Regions from separate parts of the Mediterraneibacter sp. NSJ-151 genome, predicted to be linked through region 1. Evidence: riboswitches for the same ligand, from Rfam matches in the RefSeq annotation. Region 1 holds a riboswitch; each other region holds the start of a gene.
What was found. A riboswitch is a leader RNA that binds a small molecule or an ion and turns the genes downstream of it on or off. The one in region 1 is predicted to bind thiamine pyrophosphate.
Positions count from the first base shown of each region.

Region 2: linked by a shared signal. The riboswitch ahead of thiS (sulfur carrier protein ThiS) and the one ahead of LQE94_RS07260 (TenA family protein) in region 1 are both predicted to bind thiamine pyrophosphate.
Region 3: linked by a shared signal. The riboswitch ahead of thiW (energy coupling factor transporter S component ThiW) and the one ahead of LQE94_RS07260 (TenA family protein) in region 1 are both predicted to bind thiamine pyrophosphate.

Region 1 is NZ_JAKVPP010000005.1:226,397-237,010, forward strand. It holds gene LQE94_RS07240 (NUDIX hydrolase) at 1-408, opposite strand, end outside; gene LQE94_RS07245 (HAD family hydrolase) at 411-1,067, opposite strand; gene thiE (thiamine phosphate synthase) at 1,057-1,698, opposite strand; gene thiD (bifunctional hydroxymethylpyrimidine kinase/phosphomethylpyrimidine kinase) at 1,710-2,513, opposite strand; gene LQE94_RS07260 (TenA family protein) at 2,510-3,184, opposite strand; TPP riboswitch at 3,408-3,507, opposite strand; gene LQE94_RS07265 (relaxase/mobilization nuclease domain-containing protein) at 3,565-4,974, opposite strand; gene LQE94_RS07270 (CD1845 family protein) at 5,063-5,353, opposite strand; gene LQE94_RS07275 (plasmid mobilization protein) at 5,439-5,783, opposite strand; gene LQE94_RS07280 (hypothetical protein) at 5,780-6,478, opposite strand; gene LQE94_RS07285 (DUF4316 domain-containing protein) at 6,478-7,398, opposite strand; gene LQE94_RS07290 (hypothetical protein) at 7,412-8,044, opposite strand; gene LQE94_RS07295 (cysteine-rich VLP protein) at 8,198-8,566, opposite strand; gene LQE94_RS07300 (hypothetical protein) at 8,572-8,955, opposite strand; gene LQE94_RS07305 (DNA topoisomerase 3) at 8,952-10,614, opposite strand, start outside.
Region 2 is NZ_JAKVPP010000012.1:16,528-27,141, forward strand. It holds gene LQE94_RS11860 (MATE family efflux transporter) at 1-80, opposite strand, end outside; gene LQE94_RS11865 (DMT family transporter) at 99-998, opposite strand; gene LQE94_RS11870 (thiamine phosphate synthase) at 1,172-1,759, opposite strand; gene thiH (2-iminoacetate synthase ThiH) at 1,818-3,032, opposite strand; gene LQE94_RS11880 (thiazole synthase) at 3,045-3,818, opposite strand; gene thiF (sulfur carrier protein ThiS adenylyltransferase ThiF) at 3,896-4,543, opposite strand; gene thiS (sulfur carrier protein ThiS) at 4,550-4,747, opposite strand; TPP riboswitch at 4,913-5,018, opposite strand; gene LQE94_RS11895 (amylosucrase) at 5,083-6,930, opposite strand; gene LQE94_RS11900 (alpha-galactosidase) at 6,965-9,154, opposite strand; gene LQE94_RS11905 (carbohydrate ABC transporter permease) at 9,273-10,118, opposite strand; gene LQE94_RS11910 (carbohydrate ABC transporter permease) at 10,118-10,614, opposite strand, start outside.
Region 3 is NZ_JAKVPP010000014.1:91,175-101,788, forward strand. It holds gene LQE94_RS13285 (leucine-rich repeat domain-containing protein) at 1-805, opposite strand, end outside; gene LQE94_RS13290 (YitT family protein) at 1,041-1,886, shown strand; gene LQE94_RS16550 (MerR family transcriptional regulator) at 1,821-2,099, opposite strand; gene LQE94_RS13300 (hypothetical protein) at 2,153-3,052, opposite strand; TPP riboswitch at 3,230-3,342, shown strand; gene thiW (energy coupling factor transporter S component ThiW) at 3,484-3,990, shown strand; gene thiC (phosphomethylpyrimidine synthase ThiC) at 4,295-5,605, shown strand; gene LQE94_RS13315 (hypothetical protein) at 5,865-6,245, shown strand; gene LQE94_RS13320 (gluconate 5-dehydrogenase) at 6,365-7,159, opposite strand; gene kduI (5-dehydro-4-deoxy-D-glucuronate isomerase) at 7,258-8,121, opposite strand; gene LQE94_RS13330 (helix-turn-helix transcriptional regulator) at 8,396-9,265, shown strand; gene LQE94_RS13335 (L-rhamnose mutarotase) at 9,300-9,941, opposite strand; gene LQE94_RS13340 (polysaccharide deacetylase family protein) at 9,998-10,614, opposite strand, start outside.

The sequences.
Region 1 (10,614 bases):
ATTTACCCATTGAACATCCACAACTTCTGTTTCCTGTAAACGCATTTCTTCAATCTTTATATCCTTATGAAATAGCCAAACATCGTAAAAATCCTGCACATTTTCCCGTCTGCTCTGATAAATCAATTTTTCACTTCCGGGAGTAAGCAGTATTCCTAATTCTTCTTTTACCTCTCGGATTGCTCCTTGTAAACTGGTTTCCCCGGAAAGTACAGAACCACCCGTACATTCCCAATAAAGAGGGTATTGCTTTTTCGGATGCCGCTGTGATAAAAGATACTGCCCCTGCTGGTTGACGATCCATACACTCACAGATAAATGATACAGCCCTTTGGGTATGATTTCTCCACGGCACACTGTTATTCCAGACTTTTCCCGTTTTGCATTATATAAATCCCATTTTTCCATTTTCATACCTCTTTGTGTGGGATCGGTGCTTGCCGAAAATCAAGTAAGTAAATATCCGCAATCCTTTCTATTTCTGTACGCTGATCTGCGGAATACTTATCATAAATCCCGCCTGCTAACATACGGGCTGCCTTTGCGCTTTTAATTGCTGGAAGCACATCATCAAACACAATACAGTGTTCAGGTGCAACCCCTAATTTTCTTGCGGCCAATTCAAAGACATCCGAATATTCTTTTCCCCGCTGAACCTCATCTGTTGAACATAGAGCGTCAAATAATTCTAAAATAGAATTGTTCTTTAAGCATGGAATATAGAGCTTTTCCGGCAACCCCGTAGCAACTGCAAGTTTTATTCCATGTTCTTTTAAGCGCAGAAGATAATCAAGGGCATGGGGCAGCAGACCGACATGGTTACTGTATTCCTCGACCGCCATATTATTCCATTCCTCAATAATTCCCTCTACCGTTTCCTGCAATCCAAAAAGATCAATGGTATATTGTGCGGCTTCCTCAAAACTCCTTGCACATATTTCAGTTACATAATTTTCCGGGACAGGAAGATTTCTCTTTTTCAAAAACTGAATATCTATATGCTCCCATACATCCATTGAATCCAGAATTGTTCCATCTAAATCAAAGATTGCCGCATTAAAATCCATGTTTCTTTTCCTTTCCGCAAAATAAATCTTTCAGTTCCGCAGCAGCAGCTTTTATATCGGACTGCGCTATGATGGCAGATACAACAGCCAGCCCGTCAATTCCCATGGGCTTGAAACGCCCTGTATTTCCTTTATTGATACCGCCAATAACAACGATCGGCAAAGAAACGGCTGTGCGGATTTTCTGTAATTCCTCCATTGATACAGAATCAGCGTCGGTTTTAGTTCCAGTAGGGAACATTGCGCCAACTCCCAAATAATCTGCACCATCCTGTTGTGCCTGTATTGCTTCTGCAATGGAAGATGCAGATACTCCCAACAGCATATTTTCCCCAATTACTTTGCGGACGGCAGCCGCAGGTAAATCATGCTGTCCAATATGTACCCCCGTAGCCTGCACAGCCATTGCAATATCTATCCGGTCGTTTATGATAAGGGGAATATGGTATTTATCCGTAACCTGTTTCACGGCAACAGCCTGATTGTAAAATTCTAATGAGGACAATTCTTTTTCTCGGAGTTGTATCATTGTGCAGCCTCCTAAAATTGCCTGTTCTACCGCTTCTGTCAGGCTATCGCAGCTCATTAGTTGACGATCAGTAACAAGATAAAGTGTATAATCAAAGTTCATTTTGCACCTGCCTATTCTTTAGATAAACCATGCTGATACAATTCGTAGAAATGGTGCGTTGGGCCACAGCCTTTTCCAATCGCAAGAGAGTGTTCGATTGCCATTGTGACATAAGCCTTTGCAGATTCGACTGCAAGCGGAACACTTTTTCCCTTTGCAAGCTGGGAAGCGATTGCAGAAGAAAAGGTACAGCCTGTCCCATGAGTATTTTTCGTATCAATGCGGGATGTTTCAAAATGGTAGAAATTTTCTCCATTAAATAGGACATCAACAGCATTTCCTATATGATGTCCACCCTTGACAACAATCGCCTTACAACCCATGGCATATATTTTTCTTGCGGCAGCCTCCATATCTGAAACTGTGGAAATCTGCATATCTGCTATTTTCTCTGCCTCTGGAATATTCGGAGTAAGTACATCGGCCAGTGGAATTACTGTGTCTATCAAGGTGGAAACCGCCGTAGGATTCATCAATGGGCAGCCATTTTTGGCATACATAACCGGGTCGATTACGACATTTTGGGGCTTATATTGTAATAGTTTCTTTGCCACCGCTTTCATACATTCTGGTGTAGAAAGCATACCGATTTTTACTGCGTCCACTTCAATATCTTCAAATACGGCGTCAATCTGTTTTTCAATCATATCCGGGGTAATATCTTGGATGTCGATAACACGGCTGGTGTTCTCTGCAACAACAGAAACAATAACACTCATTCCAAATACACCGTGAGCAGAAAAAGTTTTCAAATCAGCCTGAATACCTGCACCTCCGCTGCAATCTGATCCGGCAATGGACAATACTTTTTTCATTTTGCATTTTCCTCCATTCTCTCGTTCCGATAGGCCATCTTCCAAAAAGCAAGCTCTAACAAACTTGCTTTTTCAAAAATATCAGCCAGATACTTTTTATTTGCTACTGATAACCCGGCACATTTATGCTCTGCAAAAGCAGACCATTCTTTGCAGCTTTCTGCATATTGTTCATCCGCATAATCTTTGATAAAGTCCCAATATCTTGACTGTCTGCTTGTAGGAACAGCCGCCAATTTGCGGAATATATAGCTGTAACTTAGCATACAGGGAAGAACCGCCATTAAAATTTCTTCATTCTTTCCATGTGACGCAATCTCAAACATGAAATCAATGTAATTTTGATTTTCAGGCAGAGGAGCGATCAGTTCAATATCATTATCCGTCATGCAAAATTGCTTTAGATAATCCAGACGCACTTCTGATTCCGTATCATTTACAAAATTCAGCATGGAATAGTAAAGCTGAATTTCTCTTAATGTATCAGCATGAAAAATTGCCTTGCCGTATATACGGGCATAGTTTTTCAGATAGATACTATCCTGAATCATATATCTCTTGAACTTTTCAAGAGGTAGCTTTCCAGTTTGCACTTCCTGCACAAATGGGGTAGCTGCACATTCTTCCCAAATGGGGATGTTGCGGGTTAAAATGTCTTTCATAAATGCCATGTTTGTTCCTCCTAAAATAAAAAAATAGAGCCTCTAAAACAATTAGAAGCTCTTTCAGACGCAATACGAGCGTAAGAAATTGCTTCCCTACGCCGGTATTAGCCGACAGGTCCAGAGGTCAGGTCTTACCTTTTTCAACTTGTTCAGTTCCCTCGCAAACACATATCATATCTTATTCAATTAAAAAGGACATTCCCAAAACAGAGAATGTCCAAAAAATACGAATCTGTATTCTTTAGCTCCCTGCGTTGGTATTAGCCAACAGGTTCAAAGGGTCAGGTTTTAACCTTCTCAACTACAAGGTAGTCCCCCTGCTTGAGTATTATTATAGTTAAGAAGTCCCGGAAAGTCAAGGTCTATAGAATTCAAGTTAGCAAACCTTATTGACGGGATTTTTCTGTGCTGCGCTGCGGTTGTGGTGGGGAAGAAATCTCTAATAGGTATTCCACATTGGCCCGAACATTATGAAGTTCTTTCATATCATTTTTGGCCTGCTTATAGGCAGAATAGGCTTTCCGTTTTTGTTCCAGAAGATCGGTGTATTCCTCCCGGAGAGATTTGACAGAGGGGAGCTTTTTGATTCCCAGCTCGTCAAAATGATTCTTTGCCGCCTGGTGCAGCAGAATTTCAGCTTCATGTTCTGTTCGGAATTTTTTGCTGTACCCGGCTTTGCGATATTCTACATAGACAGCCCGCGTTTTCGCATAGTTTACGATCTGTTTTTGCAGCTCGGCATTGGCGTTCATTTTTGACTCCAGATCTTTGATCTGAACGGATAAGGTATTGAAATTAGTGGTAGTGGCGTTGGCTTTTTCCAGAAGATCCTCATAACCCATATCGCCATGTTCTTTTAAGTAGAGCACTGCCTGAGAAAGCTGCTTTAGGTTGAACACTTTTGCCCAGCGCTCATAACCAGGGCCCTTGCCGGAACGGATTGCAACTTCAATATCAACCAGCAATCCAACTTTGGAAACCGTTTTTTTAGAAAAGGCATGGCGGGGTTTTACTGTCCGTGTACCGGCAATCCGTTCTTTGATGGCTTGTTCTGTATAATCGCCTTTGAGCGTATCGCATCGGGTATAATTTTCTTGTCCCGGAACTCGGAACCGAAGATGTTTTCTTTCACGGTTGACTTCCAGCCCAGCAGTTTCCAGCTTCTGTAGAAGTTCCTCAAAATCTTTTGGCTTTTCCTCTAATGCAGCATCAATAGCAATGCGTATCTGCTCCTGAAAGGAAGGCTGCTTTTTATTCCCCAGCCATGTGCCATAATGCTCCCGGCTGGGTTTCGGATTTTCTACAATCGAAAGTCCATGTTCCAAACACAGCTTGTCATTCATTCGCCGGATTGCCCAGGTAGAACCCCAGAAGTTGCGAAATTTTTTCTGACAGTCCAGTGTAGTAGAGTTGATAATGATGTGATTATGGACATGGTGCTTATCCACATGGGTGCAGACAACAAAGGCATGGTTTCCTTTTGTGAGCTTCAGTGCCAGCTCCCTGCCGATCTGATTAGCTTCTTCTGGCGTAACTTCGCCGGGCTTAAATGCCTGACGGAGATGGTAGGCGATCACATCATCTGCACCCTGATTTCTGCCGGTCAGATTTGCATACTGTCGTTTGGACAGAAGAAACTCTGCATCAGCAAGCCGGGTATCACACTCATAGCCATAAATGAATTTTCCAAAATCGGTTTTCTGCGGATTTTCTACATAATCAATAATATCTGAGATCGCAGTAGAGATATTCCGACCTTTTCCTACATGCAGAGGCATCAGTCTTGTGGTCGCTATTTTCGTCACCTCCTTAACTTAATTCCAATCAGAGAAGTTATAATTGCAGAAAAAGAGCGGGGCTGCCTATGCGCCCCGCCAAATCTGCTTAACCAAATATAAAATCCTTTAAGGCACTGTTTGCCCCGCCAATGATCCCTACCAGCCATGCAGCCGCCAGAGGCAGACCGTATGGACTGATAAGAAAGGCGATCATAAGCCATGCAAGACCCGGCAAAAATCCTGCGACAAAGAACAGCACCAATGCCGCCAGAAAGATGATCCCAGAAAGAATCCCAAGTACCGCACCGGAAAGAACCACTAAAAATTTACATACCAGATAAAGAATCCCCGTAACCAGCATAAAGGGAAGTGCCAGTAATTTACCTATCAAACGCATACGCTTTGCCTCCTTTCAGAAGGGCATCTGCCCTTATAAAAATTTTACCGTGACGGCAAAAAGAAAGCAACGGCTTTCCGGCTGTTTATGAAATGTTTGCAAATCCCCGGATCAGTTTGTCCATGCCATCCCAAAGGCTATCCAGACGGGTGCGGATGTCATCTATATCTGCGGCATAAATATTGCCGGTCTCATTGGCCCGTCTGGTATATTGGTTTAAGTTATTGGAACAAATGCGGAGAAGCCGGATCATTTCCTGAATATCTCCCATATCAAGGTGGATGATGTAACCGTCTACGGCCATCTTTCGCAGATATGCCGACAGGTTGGTAATGCCAAGTTCCGCCATGCGTTCTTTTACCAGTTCGGCCTCCGCTTCGGACATGACAAATTCGACGCGGACGGATTTTTTGTTATGCCCGCCATTCATCGTTCCAACCCTCTTTTATGAGATGAGACCTCCTGCGTCGAAACCGCCGTCTTTGCTCTTTTGAGTTTTTCCCGCAGGGTGGTCTTTTCCAGCTTATCAAGATATTCCTCCAGATTTCCGGCTGTCGCATGATAGCTGCGTTTGAGGCGTTCCCGTTTTAGAATTATCATCAGCTCCGGCTCATTTTCTGGCAGATAAGTCATTGTTTTAGGGGCTCCATGCTCTGGCATAAGCCGGTTCATAAATTGTCTCCGTTCCTGATAGGGAATCGTGATAACATTTCCATCCTCAAAAGCAACGGCTACATTTCCGATTGGACAGGTCAATTTTTTCATCCGTTCCACATGTTCTCTATAATTTAGCGGATAGAGATCGCCAAATATTTTTCCGTCCCTGACTTCTTTCAAAGAGATGGCATAAGCCAAAACGGGATCATTTGTCTGCTCCTGGTAAAACCGCCACACTTTGTTTTCATGGCTGCCCTCCAGATAAACTTCCCGTTCGCGCAGGGTATAGGTTCCGCAAGGGCGTGACATCCAAAGAAGCTGTTTATCCTCTGAACGCTCTGACACAGCCAGTTTTGAGATCAGTTCCTTATCCAGGTCAAAGTCCTCTTTATAATGTTGGGTATGAAGATCTACGATACGGGAAAGAGCACCCAAAAGATCTACATCCTCAAATCTTACCCCGGCCATCAGCGTTCCCTTTCCGGCACCGGAGGGATCATCTGCCTTGCTTCATGCTCCGGTTTATCTGCTTTCAAACGGTCCATCAAAGACGGCTTTGCTTCCGGCACCAGCTCCCGGATTTCTTCATCCGTCTGTCCGTCTGTCAGATCCGGGCGCACAGGAGGTTCGTTGTTCAGCCTGCCATCCAGCATATTGTAGTTGCCGGTTTGTCCTTCCTCATAAAGTTCCGCATTGCGCAGATAACTCTCCGGCGCCTGAAACGGCTGTCCGGCAAACAGAATTTCTCTTTGGGTGGTAAACTGTGCAAGGACCCCATTTTGCAGTCTTGCAAATTCTTCATACTGGCGCAGGGTAAGCCCTCGTTCCAGCATTTCCGTCTGGGTATGCGCCCAGCCTTCTCCATAAAGAAAATAATACATGTCGGGCTGATCACAGACAAAGCACAGGGAACCATCCTGATTGTCATAGTAAGATGGCTGCATATCCTGACAATGGCAGCGTTCCTCACGCCCCAAATACACACGGTTGTCCGCACCCAGCATAGCGACCATGCCTGCGTAATTACTATGAACCGCAGAGCGGATTTCTACCAGCGGATCTGTTTGAGAAGGAATCTGTCTGCCCGGAATCTCATTTTGTTTTTCCGATGCATCATTTCTTGGTGTCACTTCTTCATGGCTGCGTGCATCCAGCTCCGGTTGAGATGTTCCTTTCCGAACAGCACCGGGTTCCGGTTCTTTTTCTTTCACATAGTATCGGACATTTGCTGTCGTATGCTCGTTGGCTTCCTTTGCATAGTTTTCAGCATCGGCTTTGCTATCAAATTCCAACGGTTTTCCATTTTCCTTGCACCAGCTTTGTGCCGGTCCGAAAATAGAAGTGCTGCTTCGTACCGCCCATACACCATAGGTCCGTTTCTTTTCCATTCCGCATCCCTCCTTATCGTTCCTGCTGTTTGGAAGTTTGCTGCTTTTTTACCGGGTCTGCCGGTTTTGTTGCTTTTAGCTGCTGACGGAGAGAATTCTTATGCTCCGGTTCGGAATCTGTGATGTTGACATATTCGCCAATGATACAGAGCGCTTCTCCATAACTGCCGGAAGCAAATACCCGATCAGACATTTCTTTTGCCTGTTCTTTCAGACCATGCTCCCGCAAAGTACGGGAAGCAATACCCAGCAGATTAAAAATGTTCCCATCTGCTCCGATCAGCGGACAATCCGGTTTATCTGCCAACGCTTCCGGTGTTTCTATAAATCCGCCTAAATAATTCGGCACAAAGTCCGACAGCCATGTGCCGCCATAGACTTCATGGGTCTGTAAACGCCACAGGGCAAGTTTTCCTATATCCAGTTTCACATCATCAAACGGGTAAAGCAAACAGGTCAGTTCTCCGTGCTGAAAAGCAAACACATTCTCAAACTGACTGCCATCTTTCAATATGCCTGCCTGTGTCAGCATTTCATTGATTCCGTCTACCCATTCTGTCAGATCCCCGCCACAGCCCTGTAAAATCAGTCCTTCCTTATCCGGCGTACGGCGAAGATCCTCCGCAGTAATCGTGTTGATATTCAAAAAATCGCCTCCTATCGTTTTTGTTAAAATATATGTTTTGTCCGCAACTTAACCTCATTTCAAAGCACTGGAGTATTCTTATACAGCGCCCTTGAAAACAGGTGCAAAAAGCCCTTGAAAATCAAGGACTTTTGGGGCTAAGTTGCGTACATATCATAGTTGGTTTTGCCGCTTCCGGCGTTTGCGTTCCCGCTCGGATTTCCGTCTTGCATAGATCCGGCAGGCATCAGAACAATATGCCTGGCTGGTTATAGGAAGATACACTTTTCCACACACAGGGCATATTTTCTGTCTCATGGAGGTGTCCTCGCCGGTAATGGCTGATTCCAGTGCTGCATCCACCGGCAGCACCGCTTTTTCAAAGTACCTGCAATAAGCACCGGTCCACCATTTATTCAGCATATAGCAAGGACTGTCCAAAGGAAGGCAGATCTTATCCTGAGAGTCATAGTTGGCGCAAAGCTCCGTAACCAGCTTTCGGATCGCAGCCCGCTCCGAGCGGTTCAATTCTCTCTCTGCCATAACGCCTACCTTTCCGGGGCACTTCTTTGCCGGCCGCTGGAAATTCCGGTTATATCAGTAACATTCCTGGACTGTGAAAGGGCATCGGCAATAGAGTTCCGCTTTTTCTGTTTTGGTTCATGGTAAATAAAAAGTTCGTTTTTCCCCGGCACATACAACAAACCATTTTCTTCGCACCGGAAAATGTCACATTCTTTGTCGGTTGCGACGGTATAAAAGTCTTTGTAATCATAAGGTGCTTTTTGCCGATCCTGATAGGTACACAACCCTAAGTTGAAGTCACTTTCCAGCCGTTTCGATATGACGAAAAAGTCGCCTTCTTTTTTGTGAAATTTTCGTATGGGCGTGAAGTGATAACCGCCATATTCAAAGGTTTTTCGATCACTCATTTACGCCTGCCTTTCTTTACGGGAAATTCCAGCTTGAAATTCACATATTTACCGCCGGTATCATCCAGGATCACTTCCGCATCATAGGTCTTTCCTGTTTTTTCACTGTAAAGCCCGGACATAGAAATACGGCCCTCTTTCAAAAGAGCCGCTGCCACAGACTTTGTGATGGACTTTTTCTTGCTGGAAAAGAAACGGTTATCTTTCCAAAGAGCAAAAGAACATTCCCTGTTGTCGCAGAAAAAACCTTTCTTTCCTTCATATACCGGGGCTCCGCAGCGAGGACATACCCCCACGGCTTCATGTGCAGTTTCTCTGGAAGAAGGGAACAGATCCGCAAAACGTTTCTCCGGGGCGGTATGTTCTTTTACCAGCGTCCGGCTCATATCTGCAATCTGATCCATAAAAGATGTTGCCGACAGTTCGCCATGTTCCACTTGTTTCAGCATAGATTCCCATTCTGCAGTTAAAATGGGAGATTTGATATTGTCCGGCAGGACTGCGATCAGGTTCCTTCCTTTTTCCGTAGAAATGAGCTGCTTTTTCTTTCTCTGTACAAATCCGGCAGAAACCAGCTTTTCCAGTGTTGCCGCACGGGTAGCCGGAGTACCCAATCCTTTACGCTCGGCATCGTCCGGCATATCTTCCGCACCGGCCGTCTCCATAGCGGACAGCAGCGTGTCCTCCGTATAATGTTTCGGCGGTGAAGTTTTCCCTTCACGGAGACTTGCTGACACAGTTTCAAAAGTCTGTCCTTCCTTCAGCACAGGGAGAGCGGCATCTTCATTTTCTCTGTGTTCCGTTTCACTCTGCCTGATACTCATACGGTGAATCCGTTCCACCTCTTTCCAGCCGGACTGTAAGATGGTCTTTCCTTTTGCCGTAAAAGTATATCCCTGGCAGTCTAACATAGCGGTGACCGCTTCAAACCGGTTTGCCTGCGTTGTGGCACAAAGCAGTCTGACGGCAAGCAGGGTAAGCACATCCCGCTCCCCGGAAGGAAGCTCCGACAGGTCTGTCCGTGCAATCTCCACAGTTGGGATGATGGCATGGTGGTCGGTCACTTTGCTGTCGTCTGTTACCCGGTCAATGTCCGGCTCTCCGGCGCAGCCTTTTCCAAAGGGCATATTGTCACGCAGCCATAGGATCAGGGAAGCGGCGGTTGCCTGCATGTCCTTCGTCAAATACTGGCTGTCCGTTCTCGGATAGGTTGCCAGCTTCTTTTCATAGAGAGATTGCACATAATCAAGGGTCTGTTGAGCCGTATAGCCATAAATACGGTTACATTCCCTTTGCAGAGTTGTAAGGTCATAAAGGCGGGGAGGCTGTATAGTTTTTACCTGCTTTTCCGCAGAACGCACAAAAGCGGAGTTGTGGTCACAGTCCATACGGATTTTTTCAGCCTCGGATCGTTCCGTCATTTTTTCGCCGGAAGCAGTAAAACCTCCGCAGGTGATTTCCGGCACATAAAAAGGCTTGCTGATGAAGGATTCAATATCCGACTCACGCTGTACCAAAAGTGCCAGCGTCGGTGACATAACACGGCCGACATTTAGTGTGACACCATACAGGACAGAAAAAAGCCGGGTGGCATTGATCCCGATCAGCCAGTCGGCTCCTGCCCGGCATACTGCCGCATCATAGAGTTTATCGTAATCA
Region 2 (10,614 bases), on a different contig from region 1:
ATCATCGGTAATGCAAGACAAAGATATCTCTTATAAAATGCTGCATCACCAATATATTTTTCTTTTAATTGCAATAACATATTATTTTCCCCTATTTTTTATATTTTGCAAATTTCTTTATCTTCTATTTTCTCTGATGTCTCAGACATATTAGAAATAATGACTGCCGCCAATATAACCGCACATCCGATTACCATACGAACGGTAACCACCTCATGAAGAATCAGTATTGAAAAGATTGTTCCAAACACAGATTCCATGGAAAGGATAATTGCAGCCTTCGTCTCATCTATATATTTCTGACATGCAGTCTGAAGCAAATAACAGATTGTCGTGCTTACTACTCCCAAATATAACACACTTAACCAGCCCTGTGTTGTGACATAAAAATCATTTTCCCCAGAAATCATAAGACTAATTGCTGATAATACAAATGCGGTAAACATCTGAACCGTATTAAGTACAGATGCCGGATATTTTTTTACAAATTCCGAAGTAAAAAATATTTGAAATGCAAATCCAACGGCACAAAATAATGTTAAACCATCTCCCAGACTTACTGTAAAATTTCCATTCAAAGAAAGTAATGCAACTCCGAGAACAGACATAACTGCTCCAACAATTCCCTTCGCACCGATTTTTTTCTTTAAAATAACAAATGCTATAAACGGCACAATAACTACATTAAGTGCTGTAAGAAATGCATTTTTTGAAGGTGTCGTATACTGCAATCCAATAATCTGGAAAGCAAATCCCATAAAAAGAGTTACTCCCATCAAGACTCCTGCTTTTATAGCTCCTGCACGGTCTTTTAATTTTTCTTCACTTTTTTGCTGCCCTCTGCTAATCACTCCCATAAGTACAGATGCGAGCAAAAATCTTACCATCATAATTTGAAAAGGCTTCATACTTTCCAATGCTATATCACTTGCCACAAAGCCTCCGCCCCATATGACTGTAACCAGTATAAGGGCTCCGATTGCCAGCCATTTCTTCATTATATTTCCTCCTAATTAATAGCTTCATCTTTTTGAACTTCTTTTCAGTGTACATTTTATTTCTTTGTAAGTCCAGTCTTTTCAAACAAATATTCTATGACTTCTGATTTTTCTTTTACTTTATATGTAAAAACGGGGTTTTCCGGCTTTAAAAAAGCCGGGAAACCCCGTCCCTAAAGGTTCATCATCCCAGACATGATGCATCCGCCTTCTGCGCCTGCCTGTTTTAGTTCTTCCCACTGTTCTTGATCAAACCGGATTCCTCCGATTGCATATACAGGAAGCTTCACCCTGCTGCAAACCTCTTTTAGAAATCCAAGCCCTCTTGGCGGAACACCTTTCTTACAGTTTGTCACATAAATATGCCCCGCTGTCAAATACGTTGCTCCAAGATTGACTGCTTCTTCTGCCTCTTCCACAGAATGAACAGAAGTACCTATTTCATTAAAATGTTTTTTCTCTTCTTCCGGAAGTTTTCTTAATTCTGCCATAGGAAGATGTATCGAAGTACATCCAAGATACGCTGCTGTTTTCCAGAAAGTATGTAAAATACATGTAACCTGATACTGTTTGCAGATTTCCATTATCCTTTCAGCCAAAATTCTATATTCCTCTTCTGACAAATCTTTTTCACGCAGGATAATTGCTTCCGGCTTTATCTGACATACACGTTCTATCTGCTCTGTAAATGGTCTTTCACACAATTTACGATTACTAACTGCTATGATTTTGAAATCCTGCCTTGCCAAATCGCAATTCATTTTTCGTCTCCTTTGTTTTTATGTATAAAATCTTTACCCGACTCAAATGAAGTCTGATTTACACGTAAATATAATCACTCATAACCGGCTGTAAATGACGCTCTAATAACGCCTGATATACCTCATCTACAGAACGTTCATCCGAAATTTCAAACTGGTCATCACCCTTATCTTCAATATCGTCCACATGACTTCCAATTCCTGTACTTACCCCCGCAGAAATTTTTGTTGCAGAAATACTTACCAGATTATCTCTGACACGTGCACACTCTCTCGTTGAAACTGTAATGCTTGCAAATGGCATAAACAGACGATATGCACAGACTACCTGTAAAAGCTGTGGCTCATGAACATCCATCGGATTGATTCTGTCATTATTAATAATCGGACGAAGTCTCGGACATGAAAATGCAATCTCTGCATGGGGATATTTTCGTTGTAAAAGGTATGCATGATATCCTGTTGCAAATGCATCTTTTCTGAAATCATCCAATCCAAGAAGTGCTCCGAAACCAACGCCTCGCATACCTCCTTTTAAAGCTCTCTCCTGTGCATTGACACGATATGGGAAGATTCTTTTATGTCCTGCCAGATGCAGCGTCTCATATTTATCCGAATTGTAGGTTTCCTGGAATACTGTAACATAATCCGCACCACATTCATGCAAATATGCATACTCATCCGAATTAACCGGATAGATTTCCAGACCGATTACTTTAAAATATTTTCTTGCAATCTTACAGGCTTCACCTATATATTCTACTGTAGATTTGCTACGGCTTTCTCCCGTAAGGATCAGAATCTCCTGCAATCCGGTTTCTGCGATCGCCGCCATTTCTTTTTCAATCTCCTGTGCATTTAATTGTGCACGGTTAATTTTGTTGTGACAGTTGAATCCACAATAAATACAATAATTCTCACAATAATTTGCAATATAAATCGGAGTAAACATATAAACACTATTTCCAAAATGTTTTCTTGTTTCCAGTTGTGCGGCCTGCGCGATTTCTTCCAGAAATGGTAACGCTGCCGGAGATAAAAGTGCCTTGAAATCTTCCGGGGTACGCTTTGAATGTGCAATCGCATTTTTTACATCTGCCGCTGTATATTTACTGTAATCATATTCCTCCATTGCACTTATTACCTGATCCATAATTTCCGAACCAATGTCTTCCATTCCCTGAAGATATGTCATATGATCAATTCTGTTTTTCTTCTGATCTTCCAGAATCTCTTCGCTTAAAATACTTTCATTAATATGTGTATTTTCCATCTTCACATCCTCCTAGTCTTCCAAAAATCCTGTCAGTGGTGAAGATGCACTTGCACCTCGTTCCAGTGTTCTTCCAAGTCCGGCAAGGTACGCGCTTCTTCCGGCCTCAATTGCTTTCTTAAATGCCTCTGCCATCTCTGCAACATTTCCTGCTGTCGCAATTGCTGTATTCGCCATAACTGCAGCTGCTCCCATTTCCATTGCCTCGCAAGCCTGAGATGGACGTCCGATTCCTGCATCAACAATAATTGGCAGGTCAATCTCATCAATTAAAATCTGTATAAAATCTTTTGTACAAAGACCTTTATTGGAGCCGATTGGTGCTCCCAAAGGCATAATACAAGCAGCTCCCGCATTGACAAGATCTCTTGCTGCATTCAAATCAGGATACATATACGGCATAACTACAAAGCCCTCCTTAGCCAGGATTTCTGTTGCTTTGATTGTCTCGTAATTATCCGGAAGAAGATATTTGGAATCTCTTACAACCTCAATTTTCACAAAATTACCACATCCAACTTCTCTGGAAAGTCTTGCAATACGAACTGCCTCTTCTGCATTTCTTGCTCCGGAAGTATTCGGAAGAAGTGTTACATTTTCCGGAATATAATCCAGAATATTTGCAAGCCCACCTTCATTAGCACGACGGAGGGCAAGCGTGATAATCTCTGCCCCCGCTTTTTCTACACATGCTTTCACAAGATCCAATGAAAACTTTCCTGATCCTAAAATAAAACGCGAATTAAATTCTTTTCCGCCAAGTGTAAATGTATCCTTCTGATTCATGATTTAAATCCTTCTTTCTATGTTATATTGTGATTTTTTAGAATAATCACCTTGTTTTTTAATCCCAAGATGCCCTTTTAGACATCCTCTTCTCCAAGAAGTAGGCGTGTGATCATATTTGCCTCATGCCCCGCACAGATTGCCACCCTTGGAGCCATCAATCCGTTTCCATAAGTCGGCTCTGTCACACGATCTCCACACAAGTAAAAATTTTTCATCATTCTCTTCGTACAAATCGTATTGCTACTCTCATAACCGGCCATTCCTGTTGCTGACACAAGCTTCTTTTCCGGAAAATATTCCAGAATCCCATTTACAAGCATCGCCTTTGCCTCTGGATTATCAAATGCCTCGCAGACAATCTGTGCATCCTCAAACAGCTCTTTCAGATTCGCTTCCGTCACCTTCACACAATCCGTGCGAATATCCAGATAAGGATTGATTTTCAAAAGCAACGATTTCAATGCATCTGTTTTTGGCATTCCTATATGCTCCATAAAATATTGCTGCCTGTTCAAATTTGTAATATCCACGACATCAAAATCTATCAAATGTAAACGCCCTACACCGATTCTTGCAAGCGAATAAGCCACATTCGAGCCCAATCCGCCCAGTCCCGCTATTGTCACCTGTCCTTGCGACAATAATTTCTGCTTTTCCGATGAATGTCGTTCATTCAGTGCCGCTTCAATTTCTTCTTTACTTAATATTTTTTCAGATGCCATTTGATATCAGCCCCCTCCTACAAATGTCACAACCTCCAGACGATCGCCGTCTTTGAGCATTGTATCCGAGTAACTATATTTTGGCAGAATCTCTTCATTCAATTCCACCGCAATCCTTTTTATCTGATAATTATTCTGTTCCAGATAATCTGCAACACTCATTTCAGATGCCAGTTGAATCTGTTTTCCATTTACTGTAATCATAACTGCTCCTTTCCTTATGAAATGAAAAAAGAGTTCATGAAAGAAATGTACCCGTGGTGGTGCACCCCTTCATGAACTCTTGTTCAATCTCAACTTATTCAATCTTCAATTATCAATTTTGCCTGATTATAAAGAAAGAGAGATACCAACAAATGTATCTCTCTAAAGTACTGCTTTATACATTCCTACGTTGGCATTATCCAAATCAGGTTATGGGTCGAAGTTCTCAACTTCCTCTCAGCCTGGTACACAAGCTCCCCGTGTTTTCTTCACATGCTTAGTATAAAAGCTTGTCTGGGAGATGTCAACCGTTTTCTCTCCATTTGGCCGGCATTTCACATTTTATATTTCATCCAGACAAAATCATACCCCTTTAAAACCGGATCTTTCACTTCTATAATCTCACCATTCACCAGATTTCTGAAAATGCCTTCTTCCTGCATCCACGCTGTCTGCTCTCTCTCACTGAAATTAAACAGTGCTATGAAACGCTCGCCCTTATATTCTCTAAGTATTCCTAAAATGCTGTCATTGTGAACATCATAAGTATACACTTCCGCTTCCTGAGAAAAGATTTTTTCTTGTCTTCTAATCTGTTCCAGGAGGTTCAACATCTGGAATAATTGTCCCTGTACGGTAGAAAGATCTTTCCTCTTATCTGCAAGTGTCCACTGGAATGCTCCTCTGTGGAGATAACGTGAATCAGATACTTTTTCAGGATTTTCTTTATAACTATAATCATTTACCTGCCCCAACTCATCTCCACTATAAAGCATCGGAATTCCCGACTGTGTCAACATATAAGCATGCAACATCAAATCTTCCTGTATCGCTATCTGCATTTTCTCTTTGTTGCCTTCAAATCCCGCTGCTTCAATTCCACACATAGACGCTGTCGTTCCGCAAAATCTTGCATCTTGTGTTACAGGATCGTCATTATATAATTCTCCGCGGCTGACACTTCCTTCTATCTTTCCTGTGAAATAATCATTCAGATAACGTTTATGAGAAGGCTCTTCCATTCCCCATTGCTTCATGGTATCAAAATCAAGTCCCCAGCCAATATCATCATGGCAACGAAGATAATTTAAAAATGTATATTGCTTCGGCAAACGACTTACAATATCCATCTGCTTCTTCAAAAGCCGGATATCTCTTGTTGCAATACTGTTCCACGTTGTTGCCATTGTTGTAACATTATATAGCATATGACATTCCGGTTTTTCGACTGTACCAAAATACGGTACCACTTTTTCCGGCTCCATAACAACTTCACCGAGCAGTATCACACTCGGGCAGACGATTTCCGCAATCATGCGCATCATTCTTACAATTGTATGTACTTCTTTCAGATTTCGGCAGCTCGTTCCAAGTTCTTTCCAAATATAGGGAACTGCATCAATTCGGATGATATCCATTCCCTGGTTTGCAAGGAAAAGGAAATTATACATCATCTCGTTAAATACTCTTGGATTGCGGTAATTTAAATCCCACTGATACGGATAAAATGTCGTAAGCACATAATGACCGATTTCCGGAAGCCATGTAAAGTTTCCAGGTGCTGTTGTCGGGAACACCTGTGGAACCGTTTCTTCATATCTTGCCGGAATCTCTCCGTTATCATAGAAGAAATACCGGCTCATATATTCCCCTTCACCGGCTCTTGCACGTTTTGCCCACTCGTGTTCCTCTGAAGTATGATTCATCACAAAATCCATGCACACATTCATATCATTTTCATGACATTTTTCTGTCAATCTTGCCAGATCTTTCATCGTTCCCAGGTCCGGCCTCACCTTCCTGAAATCTGCCACTGCATATCCGCCATCTGATTTTCCTTTCGGAGTATCCAAAAATGGCATAAGATGAATACAATTTACATTACACTCTTTTAAATATGGTAACTTTTTCTCTACACCTTTCAGATTGCCGGCAAAGTTGTCAATGTATAACATCATGCCAAGCATTTCTTTTTCTTTAAACCAGTCAGGATTCTTCTCTTTCTTAGCATCTCTCTTTTTTAATTCTGTGCCACGCTTTGAATAATAATCATACATCTGCTTACAAAGTTCTGCATACATTGCATCATTTCCATACAACTCCATGTAAAGCCAGCGCAGTTCATCCTGATGCTTTTCCATACGTTGCGTAAATATTTTTTCTATATTATTCACATTTCTCATCACTTTCTATTTCATTATCAACAATTTGATATATTTATTCCCTCACAAAACAATACTGATATGCCTGATATTCTCCCAATTCCACAGGCAATGGCATACCTCCATACATAAGTGCTGAGCCGGTATACCTTTTTCCACTTTTCTCTTCCCGATACACGGCTGCTTCTTCAAGTCCTTGAAGCTTAACATAATTTACTGTCATATTTCCGTGTATTGCCTGCATTACTATATTTAAAAGTACTTTGCTCTGCTCTTTTTCATCAGTGTAAACAAACTCCCATGCACAGATTTCTTCCTCTGTCGGATTAGATAAACGATAATATAATCCGTTCTGAATGATTGGCGCATAGCTTTTATATTCTGCAATCTGTTCTCTGATCTCCTGTTTCTCTTCTTCCGAAAGGTTCATAAGATTCAGCTCATATCCAAAGGTTCCGGACATTGCCACAACGCCTCTTGTATGAAGCGGAGTTTTTCTTCCTGTCTGATGATTCGGAACAGCTGATACATGAGAGCCAACTACTGACACCGGATAACCGAAGGATGTTCCATACTGGATTTGTAGTCTGTCAATCGCATCTGTATTATCGCTGCACCAGATTTGAGGAGTATAATACATCATCCCTGCATCAAATCTTCCACCTCCGCCACTGCAGCCTTCAATCAAAAGATTCGGATATCTCTGTACAAGACGCTCCAGAAAATCATAAAGTCCCAGCACATAATCATGTAACACTCTTCCCTGGTCTTTCGTAGTCGCTGAATAGATGTCCATCAAGCTTCGGTTCATATCCCATTTTACATATTCAATATTTCCCTGATCTAATACCTTGCAAATCTGACTATAAATTTCATCTACAACTTCTTTTCTTGAAAAATCAAGTACGAGCTGATTTCTGCTTCTGACCGGTCTTCTTCCCGGAATCGTCAATGCCCAATCCGGATGTTTTCGATAGAGCTCACTGTCTTCTGAAACCATCTCCGGCTCGATCCAGATACCAAACTTCACACCAAGAGCATTGATTCTCTCTATCAGATTTCCAAGTGTACCGCCAAGTTTCTTTTCATTCACAAACCAATCACCCAGTCCGCTGTTGTCATCATCACGTTTTCCAAACCAGCCATCATCCATAACAAGCATATCAATGTTTACTTCTTTTGCCGCTTTTGCAAGCTCATAGATTGTATCTCCCGTGAAATCAAAGTAAGATGCTTCCCAGCTATTGATCAATACAGGACGAACCTGTTCTTTATATTTTCCTCTGCAAATGTGCTTTCTGATACACTGATGCAGATTCTGAGATAATTGGTTCATTCCTCGTGAAGAATAGGATAATATTACTTCCGGTGCCTTGAACATCTCATTTTTCTCTAGCGGATAACGAAAAGCTTTCTCCTGAAGTCCAAGCATCATTCTCGTCTGATTTAATTGATCCTTTAACACTTCCCCTTGAAAGCATCCACTGTATACAAAGGACATCGCATAACAGTTTCCTTTATCTTCTGTCGTTTCTCTCTCAGCAAGAATCATCATCGGATTATACTGATGGCTGGAAGTTCCCCTGACACTTCCGATTTTCTGTGTTCCATGCACTACCGGAACTCTCTGGACATTTCTCTCCATCGCATGTCTACCATAAAATGTTAGAAGTTCATAATCTCCATAAAGGAAATCTAAACTTGCAGACTCTATTTTGTTCAGATAGATTTTCCCATTATTTCCATTTTTTATGCACACACTTCTTGTAATAATATCCAACTCTGAAAGAACACCATAAAGCAGAATCACTTTAACTCCTGTCACTTGATCTTCCATCAAAATTTCCAGTGTTTGCGCTTCTTCATCACTTGCATAAACTGCCGGAAGTCCTTCCAGATTATATTTTCCCTTAAGGATTGTATGACTCTTATATCGAAGATCACAGCTCATGCTTCCGTCTGCATTTTCAACTACTAAGGCAGTGCTTCTGAAATCGCCATTTCCATAGCAAGGAAACTCCTGCGGAAGTGTGTCCATAGAATAAGTACGATCTTCTCCTGCATCATACGGATTTCCTGAAAATCCTCTGTCATAATGTGTCAGAAGATAATCCATACATCCTTCTATCTTTTTTCCATAATACAGATGAAGCAAAAATCCATATTGGTCCACCTGCATCTGATATGTCGTATTTTTTGTCTGTAATGTAAATGTCCTATCTTTCTCGCAATATATAATTCCCATACCTAAAATACTCCTTTTTCTATTATAGCGAAGCAAGGGTTTCATTACTTTTTTGCTCCTGCTTCGCTATTTTTACTGTTCACACTATGTGCGACCAAAAACTTATTTCTAATTTTTATTATTTCACCGCTCCGTTTACAACTCCATTGAGGATATGCTTCTGACAAATCAGATAGAATACCAGAATCGGAAGCAATGCCAACAGATAAGATGCAAATGCCAGATTATAGTTTGTCCCAAACTGTGTCTGGAAGGTCAACTGTGCCAATGGCAGTGTATTTCCGCTTCCTGAGCCTGACATAATTACAAGTGGTGTCATTACATCGTTCCATGTGCCGAGTGCTGTCAGAACTGCAACTGTCGCATGCATTGGTTTCATAATTGGAAATACAATTTTCCAATAAGTTTTCCATGTGCTTGCACCATCCACGCAGGCTGCTTCTTCCAGTGCCAACGGGATATTCGTCAGATATCCGGAATAAAGCAACACATTCATCGGCATATAGAATACAACATACAGAATAATAACTCCTGCCCTGTTCGCCAGCCCCATCTGTGCTGTCTGCTTTACAACAGGCATCATCAAAATTGCAAATGGAACAAACATTCCGCTGACAACATAGAAATAGATGAATTTGTAAAATTTACTCTTTTTATTTCTTCCGATTGCATATCCGAGAAGAGAATGAATCAGAATAGAAAGTACAACTGTTACAAGCGTGATAAGCACACTGTTTCCAAGAGAATGCCAGAAATCTGTCACCCGCATTGCCTCTGCAAAATTTTCCAGACTGAAATGACTTGGCAACGAAAGGATTCCGCTGATGCTATTTGTCATCTCAGAAGGTTTCTTCAATGCAATTACAATTGTCATATACAATGGAAATGCAACTGTGACCAACCCAAGTAAAAGTAAAATTGTTACCGGCCAATTTACCCGTTCTTTTATTTTCATTTTTTCCATTACAGCTGCTCCTCCTTTTTCCCTGTGATCGTCATCTGTAATACAGAAATTACAACAATAACAATAAAGAATATCACTGCGTTTGCACTCTGGAATCCAAACTGACCGCCGCTCATACCATTGTTATAAATCAGATAAGAAATGGATTCTGTACTCTGCGCCGGACCGCCCTTTGTCAATGCCATAATCTGATCAAATACCATCAGAAAGTTTTTCACGCAAAGCACCATGTTAATGCTGAAGAATGGAATAATAAGCGGGAATGTCAGATGCTTGAACTTATTCCATCCTGTTGCACCATCAATTGCTCCTGCTTCGTAAATATCTTCCGGAACTGTCTGCAGCCCTGAAATGTAAATGATTGTATTCATCGCAATTGCCTGCCATGCACATACAATTACAACTGCGATCCATGCCAGTTTTGTACTGGACAGCATACTGGAGGAAAGTGTCTCACTTCCAAGCATTTCCCCGAAAGCCGGAAGAATGTATGTGA
Region 3 (10,614 bases), on a different contig from region 1:
ATCGTTCAATCGCATCTTGCTCCACTAAAATCTCTGACCACTTTGCAAAATGTTCCAACATATAATCTTTATACTCATCTTTGTTTTTATCTGTCAAATCATACGGATATTCTAACCTGTTAAACACCATATCGACCAATACTTCTTGTTTATCCTGTGCTTTTGCCAAAACAAACAACTCATCATATTTTCGATAATCCATTTCCTTATTATAGAAACACTGTCGATAATTATTGCCCGTTCCATGATGTTGTGTAAACAAAATTCTTGCCGGTGTATTTTCCACCGCTTCCTCATAATGTTCCGGGAATACTAATCTTGCCTCTTTCCCTGCTTCTTCATATATAAAAGTAACATCTATCCGCTGCCACAAATCTCCAAGAATCTCTTTTACACAAGATTTCTCCCCCCGCTTCATATGCACTTTCAATCCACTCAATTTGCCACATCCGGTAAATGCTCCACTGCCTATACTCATTAATGTATTGGAAAATTCCAGATATCGCAATTCCTTACAGCCATAAAAGATATAATTACCGATTTCTTCAACAGTCTCTGGAAAGATAACTTTCTCCACATCTACTCCCGCAAGCAATTTATTATTTTCTTCCAGCAGAAGACCGTCTTCACTTTCATATGTAAGCACATCCGCATCTTCCTGTGATTTTCTCGCCGAAAATGTGTATGCAGCTACTTTTTTTACCGGATATCCGTCAATTTGTGCCGGAAGCGTTACGCAGGAATCCACTCCATAGCAACGGACAATTTCTATATAATCTTTTTGAATTCGATACTCTATTTTCATACTTTTACACCCTCGAAATTTTTCACTTTTCTTATTATAGCATAAAATTTTTTTCTTTTTCTGCACTTTTATCTGTACGATTTTATTTTGCGTTGACAAATAAATATCCTCGCGTTACAATTCGGTTGGTATATGGAAAAAAATTACTGTTCACATGGCATTTTATAAACAGTAATTAAAAGAATTTTCTTTTGAATTCTTATAGGTAACATAAGCAAATTTCAGGAGGATTCATATGAATATAAGTAAGCTAAAACACTTTACTTTACTGACTGTCAGCACACTCATTATGGCAGTTGGAACTTATTTTTTCAAATTTACAAACAATTTTACTTTTGGTGGTATCACCGGTCTTGCCGTACTGGTTGCCAAAACCGGGAAAATATCCGCCAGTGATTTTTCATTTATCATGAATATGCTGTTGCTGTTACTTGGATTTTTTGTACTGGGTAAAAAATTTGCAGCAAAAACTGCCTACTGCAGTATTCTGCTTTCTGTTGCACTTTCTGTCTTAGAACGTGTCTGTCCAATGACCCATCCTCTGACAGACCAGACGATGTTAGAACTTTGCTTTGCAATCGCACTCCCTGCACTTGGCTCTGCCATTCTTTTTAATATCGGCTCATCAAGTGGCGGGACGGATATCATTGCTATGATTATTAAAAAATACAGCAGTTTCGATATCGGAAAAGCATTGCTCGTATCCGACATTCTGATCACAATTGCCGGATGCTTTGTATTTGACATCAAAACCGGACTGTACTCCTTCCTCGGACTTGCCGTTCGTTCTTTCATGATCGACAACTTTATTGAAAGCTTTAATCTTTCGAAATATTTTAATGTTGTATGCGATGATCCACAACCTATTTGTGATTTCATTGTAAATGAGCTAAACCGCAGCGCAACTGTTGTAGATGCCCAGGGTGCATTTACCGGAAATGAAAAATATATTATCTTCACTGCACTCAACCGCCCTCAGGCAATTAAACTTCGTAACTATATCAAGGAGAATCAGTCAACAGCATTTATCTTGATATCGAATACAAGTGAGATTATCGGTAAGGGATTTCATAGTGTGTAAAGTAAAAAGAGAACCAGCCCGACTCAACTTAAATTTTGAGTCGGACTGGTTCTCTTTTAAGATAGGCGTTCTCTCTGCCTGCTCAAAAGGCAGCATACCTTCCTCCGTATAGAACTTCAAAGTACTGTAGCGTACTGCCGTAAGCCGCACAAGTTCTCCGATTGTCACATATTCCGCCTGTTCTATTACTTCCATACTTCTCTGTCTTGACATCTGCTCACCTTTTCCACTATTCACATACTTGTTATGTCAATACCCTTTTCTTACTACCAGTATGCCGGTACCAGATTAACTCCCTGAATCGGTACTTTATACGCCGTTTTTGTCATCGGGAATATACGATAATATATATTTCCTATTTTCAGCAATGTCTCACTGCCTATTCTTATTTCTTCTACTGTAAATCCTTTTTTACTCAGATATTCTACTGCCGCAGCCCTTCTGTCTGCTACATTTGTCCCCCAAATAACCATATCTATAAATACAGATTTCCTTCTGTCAAGATAAGGGAACGCAAGATTTACACCTTCTAAATATGGATTCTTGAACAACTTACTCTTTGTCTTTATAAAACGATTCATAACTCCTTCGAAAATACTGTGGAACTCTGCTTCCCATAGTGTACGATACTGCTCATCCTGCGTGGCAGCCTCTGTCATACGCTCTTCTACACGACTCTGCTCTGATACAGAAAACAAATCATGAATACAACCACTCTCACGAAGAAGCCATAATAAGACTGCATATTCCAAACTAATTGGACCATCCTCTAAAATCTCTGCACGAAGGCCTTCTTTTATTCTAACATAACTTATCTCATCACTAAGATATGCCTTCAGTTCAACACCTGATGTATCATAATCCATATCACATCCCAGAAGATCCGGAACTTCCTTTAAAAGTTCTTCTGCTTTCAGAGCATTTACCACTTCTTGCTCAATCTGAGATGTTTCTTTTTTCTTCAAAGTCTTTGCTATCTGCACTGCTTTCTGTAATGCTGCAGAAAATTCTGAAAATGAATTTATATCTCTCCCCAACTCTGTTTCCAACACCTGTGCCGCAGCAACCGCACGCAGCACCGCATTTTTTGCCACGCTTGGATGAAGGCTCTCCTGTCCGTTTAACGCAAGTAACGCATATTGCTGAGATAATATAAGCTCTTTCATAACATTCTTCCTCTCTTTCAATTTATCTGCGAAATCTATATTCCACTTACTACTTAGAATATATAATATAATATATTAATTTTCAAATTGTTACTGTTCACTCAAAGTTTCCATTTTTTAAGATTCCCCTTGCAATTTCATACATATAGATGCATAATATCACTAGACAACAATTTTATATTGTCACTGGGGAGCTGGCGAAAGCCGGCTGAGAGGAAACGTAATTCCGTTTCGACCCACTTAAACCTGATTTGGATAATGCCAACGGAGGGAATGTATACCATGTAATTGATTGAGATGCCCTCGCATCTCATTTCTTTTATTTCGGACAGCTGGTAGGATCTTCACTTCAGGTGAGGATCCTTTTTTCATCTCAATTTTTTCAAAATGACAAACGCATTTCCGAAGAAAAAGAAAAGGAGACTCAGATTATGAATGAAACAAATAAAACAAAAAAATTAGCACTTGCCGGAGTTCTTACTGCTCTTGCAGTTGTAGGAAGTTTTTTGAGCGTTCCCGTTGCCGGAAGTAAATGTGCTCCGGTTCAGCATATGGTCAATATTCTTGCAGCTGTTACACTTGGCCCTGGTTGGGGAGTTGGCATTGCTTTCTGTGCAAGCCTGCTTCGTAATATACTTGGTCTTGGAAGCCTTATGGCATTCCCTGGAAGTATGGTCGGTGCATTGTGCTGTGGACTGGTTTACAAAAAATGTAAAGTCTTAAGCCTGACTTGTCTTGCTGAAGCTATCGGTACTGGTATTCTTGGTGGTATCGCAGCTTATCCGGTTGCCCGTTTCCTTATGGGTGCTGCACCTGCAGGACTGTTCGTTTATGTAATACCATTCCTTATTTCTACTGTGGCTGGAAGTATTCTTGCATTTATCCTGATTTCAATCCTTCAGAAAAGTGGAGTGATGTCACAGCTCACTACAGCATAATTTTTTTGTTTGACCCAAAAGCGATACATTGGGGACACCACCTTGTACCGCTATAAAAAAGCAAATCGCTTTATGATTTTGTATATCATCAGATTGCTCTGATGTAGGCGTTAGCAAAAATATTTCATATCCATAGAGAAATATTTTTTCTTATTTCTTCTATGCTCATTCACTGGACGTGTTGGTTTTTCGATGAACGGTCTGTATCACTACAGACTTTCATCTTTCATGTACGCTGTCCGTATTTTGCTGACGTCATAAATATAATTTATTTTTTTATTAAAATGATTGGAGGCAAAATAACATGAGAAACTACACAACCCAGATGGATGCAGCCCGCAAAGGAATTGTCACTCCTGAAATCAAACTTGTTGCTGAAAAAGAACATATGGATGTTGATAAACTTATGACACTTGTTGCTGAGGGTAAGGTTGCCATTTGTGCAAATAAAAACCATACTTGCTTAAGTGCTGAGGGTGTCGGAAGTATGCTCCGCACAAAAATCAATGTCAATCTTGGTGTATCACGTGACTGTAAAGATTATGATGTAGAAATGCAAAAAGTAATGAGCGCGGTAAATTTAGGTGCCGAAGCAATCATGGATCTTTCAAGCCATGGAAATACTCAGCCTTTCCGCCGCAAACTGACAAGCGAATGTCCTGTTATGATTGGAACTGTTCCTGTTTATGACAGTGTTATCCACTATCAGCGTGACCTTGCAACACTTACAGCTCATGATTTTATCGATGTTATCCGTATGCATGCAGAAGATGGTGTTGATTTCGTCACACTTCACTGTGGAATTACAAGAAAAACAATCGAGCAGATTAAAAAACATAAAAGAAAAATGAATATCGTAAGCCGTGGCGGAAGCCTTGTATTTGCATGGATGAGTATGACAGGTAAGGAGAACCCATTCTATGAATACTATGATGAAATTCTTGATATCTGCGAAGAATATGATGTAACAATTTCTCTTGGCGACGCCTGCCGTCCTGGATGTCTTGCAGATGCAACAGATGTATGCCAGATTGAAGAACTTGTTCGTTTGGGAGAACTTACAAAACGTGCCTGGGATCACAATGTACAGGTTATGGTAGAAGGTCCTGGACATGTGCCGCTTGATCAGGTTGCAGCCAATATGAAAGTACAGCAGAGCATCTGTATGGGAGCTCCTTTCTATGTACTTGGACCTCTTGTAACAGACATTGCTCCTGGTTATGACCATATCACAGCTGCCATCGGTGGTGCCGTAGCTGCTATGAGTGGTGCTGCATTCCTCTGCTATGTAACTCCTGCTGAGCACCTTGCTCTTCCAAATGTAGAAGATACAAAACAGGGAATCATTGCTTCTAAGATTGCAGCTCATGCAGCCGATATTGCAAAAGGAATTCCAGGTGCACGTGATATTGATGACAAGATGGCCGATGCCCGTCGCGTTCTCGACTGGGATGCTCAGTACGCATGTGCTTTAGATCCTGAAACTGCCAAAGCGATCCGCGACAGCAGAAAACCGGAAGATGATCACAGTGACACTTGCAGCATGTGTGGAAAATTCTGCGCTGTCAGAAGTATGAACAAAGCACTTGCCGGAGAATATATTGATATACTGTAAAACCAAACATGTCGTAAATAAGTAGCCTGTTGGCTACTTATTTACGACATAGTTTTTATTTCTGGAAATTTACTTTACCACATTGTACGCAAAACATCACCCTTTAAATATAGATTTCCCCTTGCTTCTTCTTTTACAGACTTTAGCTTCTGTTGATTTACCATATAAGATATATTTTGCCGAGAACACTCTAATAAATTACAGCTTTCTGTTGTATCAAGAATATTTTTTTGTACAAACTTCAAACACTGGAGCAAAAATGAATTTACTACAAAAATATATCTTCGTGCCACTTGACATTTTTAAGCAGATTCAGCACAATGAAAACAGAACAATAAAGATAGAAACAAGGCTGGAAGCATGGCTTGCGTTTCTGTGCATGGATGAACCGGAAGCAATCATTGAGATTATTGAACGATATCCGGATTTCAGGGAAATGTACACACAAGTCTATGAGATTTGCCGGAATGTCGAAGAGGTGATGAATATGTTTTCGAAAGAGTTGATAGAATTAGACCGGAATACAACGAAGTTGATGATTGACGAAATGCAGAAAGATATAGAACAGAAAGAAAAAGAACTTAAGAAAAAGGATGAAGAAATCCAAAAATTAAAAGAAGAATTACAGAAACAAAAGTAATATACTACTGTATAAAAGGGCGCTGTCACATAGCACCCTAAAAACAGCCCATTTTGTACATAACAAAACAAAATGAGCTGTTTTTCTATATTATCAATTTATGATATTTTAAAAGATTCTTATTGTGGCTGTTTGCCGATATAAGCAAGGATTCCGCCATCTACATACAAGATATGTCCGTTTACGAAGTCAGATGCATCAGATGCCAGGAATACTGCCGGTCCCTGAAGGTCTTCCGGTGTTCCCCAACGAGCAGCCGGTGTTTTAGCAACGATGAACTGGTCAAATGGATGTCTGCTTCCGTCTGCCTGTCTCTCACGCAGTGGTGCTGTCTGTGGTGTTGCAATATATCCAGGTCCGATACCATTACACTGAATATTGTACTCACCATACTCAGAACAGATATTTCTTGTAAGCATTTTCAATCCACCCTTTGCTGCTGCATAAGCAGATACAGTCTCACGTCCAAGCTCACTCATCATAGAACAGATGTTGATAATTTTTCCGTGTCCTTTTTCTTTCATTCCCGGAATAACTGCTTTAGAAACGATGAATGGAGCATTCAAATCTACATCGATTACTTTTCTGAACTCATCAGCTTCCATTTCAAGCATTGGTTTTCTCATGATGATACCTGCATTATTTACAAGAATATCGATGATTCCAACTTCTTCATTGATTTTAGCAACCATTGCCTGAACCTGTGCTTCATCTGTTACATCACATACATATCCGTGTGCATCTACACCGATTTCTTTGTATGCAGCAATTCCTTTATCTACTTTTTCCTGACTAAGATCATTAAAGCAGATTGTTGCTCCTGCTTCTGCATAAGCAGATGCGATTCCAAATCCGATTCCATAAGATGCTCCTGTTACGAGTGCAATTTTACCTTCCAGTGAAAAATTAACCATGTTAAATTCCTCTCTTTCTTCTTATTTATAATTGGGTTTATATGTTAAGGATTATTATTTGTATATTAAATGCGTGAGCTTTTAAAGCCCTTCTATTATTATCTCAAATCTTTATTCTCGATATTGTCCATATCGCCGTAGTCCTGATTTTCTCCGCACATTCCCCAGATAAATGTGTATGCTCTTGATCCACATCCTGAGTGAATTGACCAGCTTGGAGAGATAACAGCTTCTTCATTATGCATAATGATGTGTCTTGTCTCCTGTGGCTCTCCCATGTAGTGCATTACAAATGCATCATCTTCCATATCAAAGTACAAATAAACTTCCATACGTCTGTCATGTGTATGTGCTGGCATTGTGTTCCATACGCTTCCTGGAAGAAGTTTTGTCATACCCATAGCAAGCTGGCAGCTATCTACCTGACCTGTCACGATATATTTGTTGATCACTCTGTGGTTAGAATCTTCAAGTGTTCCCATTTCCACTTTGTTCTCATCTTTTACAATCACAACACCCTCTTCAGGTTCTCCCTCAAGTTTGATATGTACTGTTGGGTAATCAACGTGTGCCGGAGCACTGTTCAAATAAAATTTAGCCGGACATGAGGCATCTTTGCTTTCAAATGTAATATCTTTTGATCCACGTCCGATATACATTCCATCTCTTGCATTCACTTCATAAACACGTCCATCAACTGTCACAATTCCGTCTCCACCGATATTGATCAGTCCCATTTCTCTTCTCTGAAGGAAATATTCTGCTCTTAATTCATCCCCTGCTGTCAGTGCAAGTTTCTCCTGAACCGGTACTGCTGCTCCTGTGATGATACGGTCAATGTGGCTGTAAACCAGATTGATCTTGTCTGCCTGGAACAGATTCTGAATTAAAAATTCCTCTCTCAATCTGTCTGTTGTGTAGTGTTTTACATCTCTTGGTGATGCTGCTGTTCTTACTTCCATGATAATCCTCCTGTTATTTTTTGTAATAGCTATTTGATTTGTCTAAACAATGAAGTTCTGCTTTTTTAATGAGTTTTTTCTCATCTCTTGACTATACTATACCATTCGCTTTATTCCTTTTCTTGTGAAATGTTGATGTAAATGTTGAATATTTTGAACATACCTCGTATAATCAAAATAAGAGTTCAAGATTTGCATGTTTTATAGACTCAATTTGTTCAAACATTGCAATATTATTCGTATATTTATTCAAAAGAAAAGGAGGTTTAACCCAATGAAAGCTTGTTCTACATGCAAAGAATCTATGAAAAATTGTATCGATACACATTCCTTTGCATTTGCTCATTTATATAGTGATGAAAAAATCATGGATATGCATATTCACAATTGTTATGAAATCTATTATTCGATCTCCGGTGGCAAACAATTTCTGATTGATAATTGTCTGTATGACATCCATCCCGGTGATATTTTTTTGATCAATCAATTTGAAAGCCATCATTTAACTCAGATTGATCAGGAAACTCATGAAAGAATTATTTTATCTATTGACCCAGATTACCTGACACAACTTTCTACCCCAAACACCGACCTGAACCATTGCTTCAGTTTTCGAGATACCCATATGCCTCACTGTGTCCATTTAACACCGGAAGAACAAAATCGATTCATTTATTTTATTCATAAATTTCAATCAAACGAAGGAATTGGTGAAGATTTATTAGATAAAGCAGTTTTTCTTGAATTGATGGTATTTTTAAATCAGACATTCCAAAACAGAGGTGCCGCTACTATAAAAAATGATGCTGAAAAATCAACATCCAAATATCATACGCAAGTGGATGAAATTCTTTCTTATATTAATTCTCATATAAAAGAACCTCTGACTTTAGAAGATTTGTCGGCACATTTTTATATGAGCAGTTCCTATATCTGTCGTATTTTTAAAGCAGCTACCGGAACAACGATCAATAAATACATCACTGCAAAACGACTGACCCTTTCAAAATCTCTGCTTAGTCAGGGATACAGTGTGACTGAAGCATGTGAGATGTGCGGATTTAATGACTATAGCAATTACTTAAAGGCATTTACAAAAGCAGTGGGCATATCTCCGAAGAAATATGCCCAGTTTAATTCATAATATTATGGGTGACTGGATAGTTACCCATAATTTTTTAATTATGCCACGCCAACCTCACGCTACTCACATGATGCTCCCCTGTCAGCCAGTCCACATCATTTGTGATCCAGTCCATAATCTCAAGCTGGCGTGTCTCCCATGCAACTGTATTTGCATGAGCCTCGCTTGTTTCCTCTTCTTCCATCGTAATATCGATCTCATCATATCCAAAAATATATCCGCCGGCACTCCAGATACTAAAATTACTGTCCGGTCCCGAATCAATCGTATCCCCTCGCTGTGCAATCAGTGCATCGTGACGACGTTTATATTCTTCCTCACAGCCATCATGAAGTTTTGTCATAAATACTCTGTGACGGATAAGTTCTTTCTTCTCACGAACGATTCCAAAATTGTGATACATTAATCGCATGTCTTCCCCCGGTGTTGATATCCATGTAAATGTGTCACTGAGTTTCGATATAATATCCCTAATCTCATCATCGACACAATACGCTGCACCATCCTGCCACTCTCCATACACAAACATAAGATTCTCTGCATTCCAGATACTAAAGTTCCCCACTTTATTCTTATCTAGCCACGCCGTCAAATCAGGCCAGATTTCTCCTAGTTTCTTCTTGAACTCATTCATTTTTCCTTCATTTATTGCTATTGCTGCCGCATGACGTTCCATATTCTACTCCTTCCCTATTGCGATTGAATTCTCTCTCGTAAAAATCAACCTACTTCTTATCGATGTTCGTATTCAATTTCTATTGTTTCTCCTGCTTTAATCTCATATGCTTTTCCATCCACCTGCATCCATACGTCCACACAAGTCGGATTGTAAATATAGTCGCCTGTCGCAGAATATACTAATGATTTCACGGCATTGATATATTCACAGATTTCTCCATTTGTCGCATACCAGATTTCCTCACGGTTTCCCACTGTCTTTAAAAATCTCTCAATTTCATTCCATTGATTATAGGAATCAAATTCATACGCATGCCCCCATAGATAATATAACCATGGCTCCATATATCTCTCTTGATTAATTGCTTCTAAGAACTTATCTAATAACTCAAACATTTTTTCATCGGTATGATGACAAGTCGGATGCCACGTCAGAAAATCTTGTGGCAAGGAAAATGCGTATGTTGGTTTTGTTGTTCTCGCATATGTGATTCCACAAAGTTCTGCCACCTGCTCTACCTCGGTACTCCAGGTTCCGAACGGATATGCCATACCGGTCACCGGATGTTTCACCAGTTCTTCCAGTTCTTTTCTACACTCTGTAATCTCGTAGGATACCATTCCAACAGGAACTTTCGTCAAATCCGGATGTGTCATGCTGTGTACTGCAA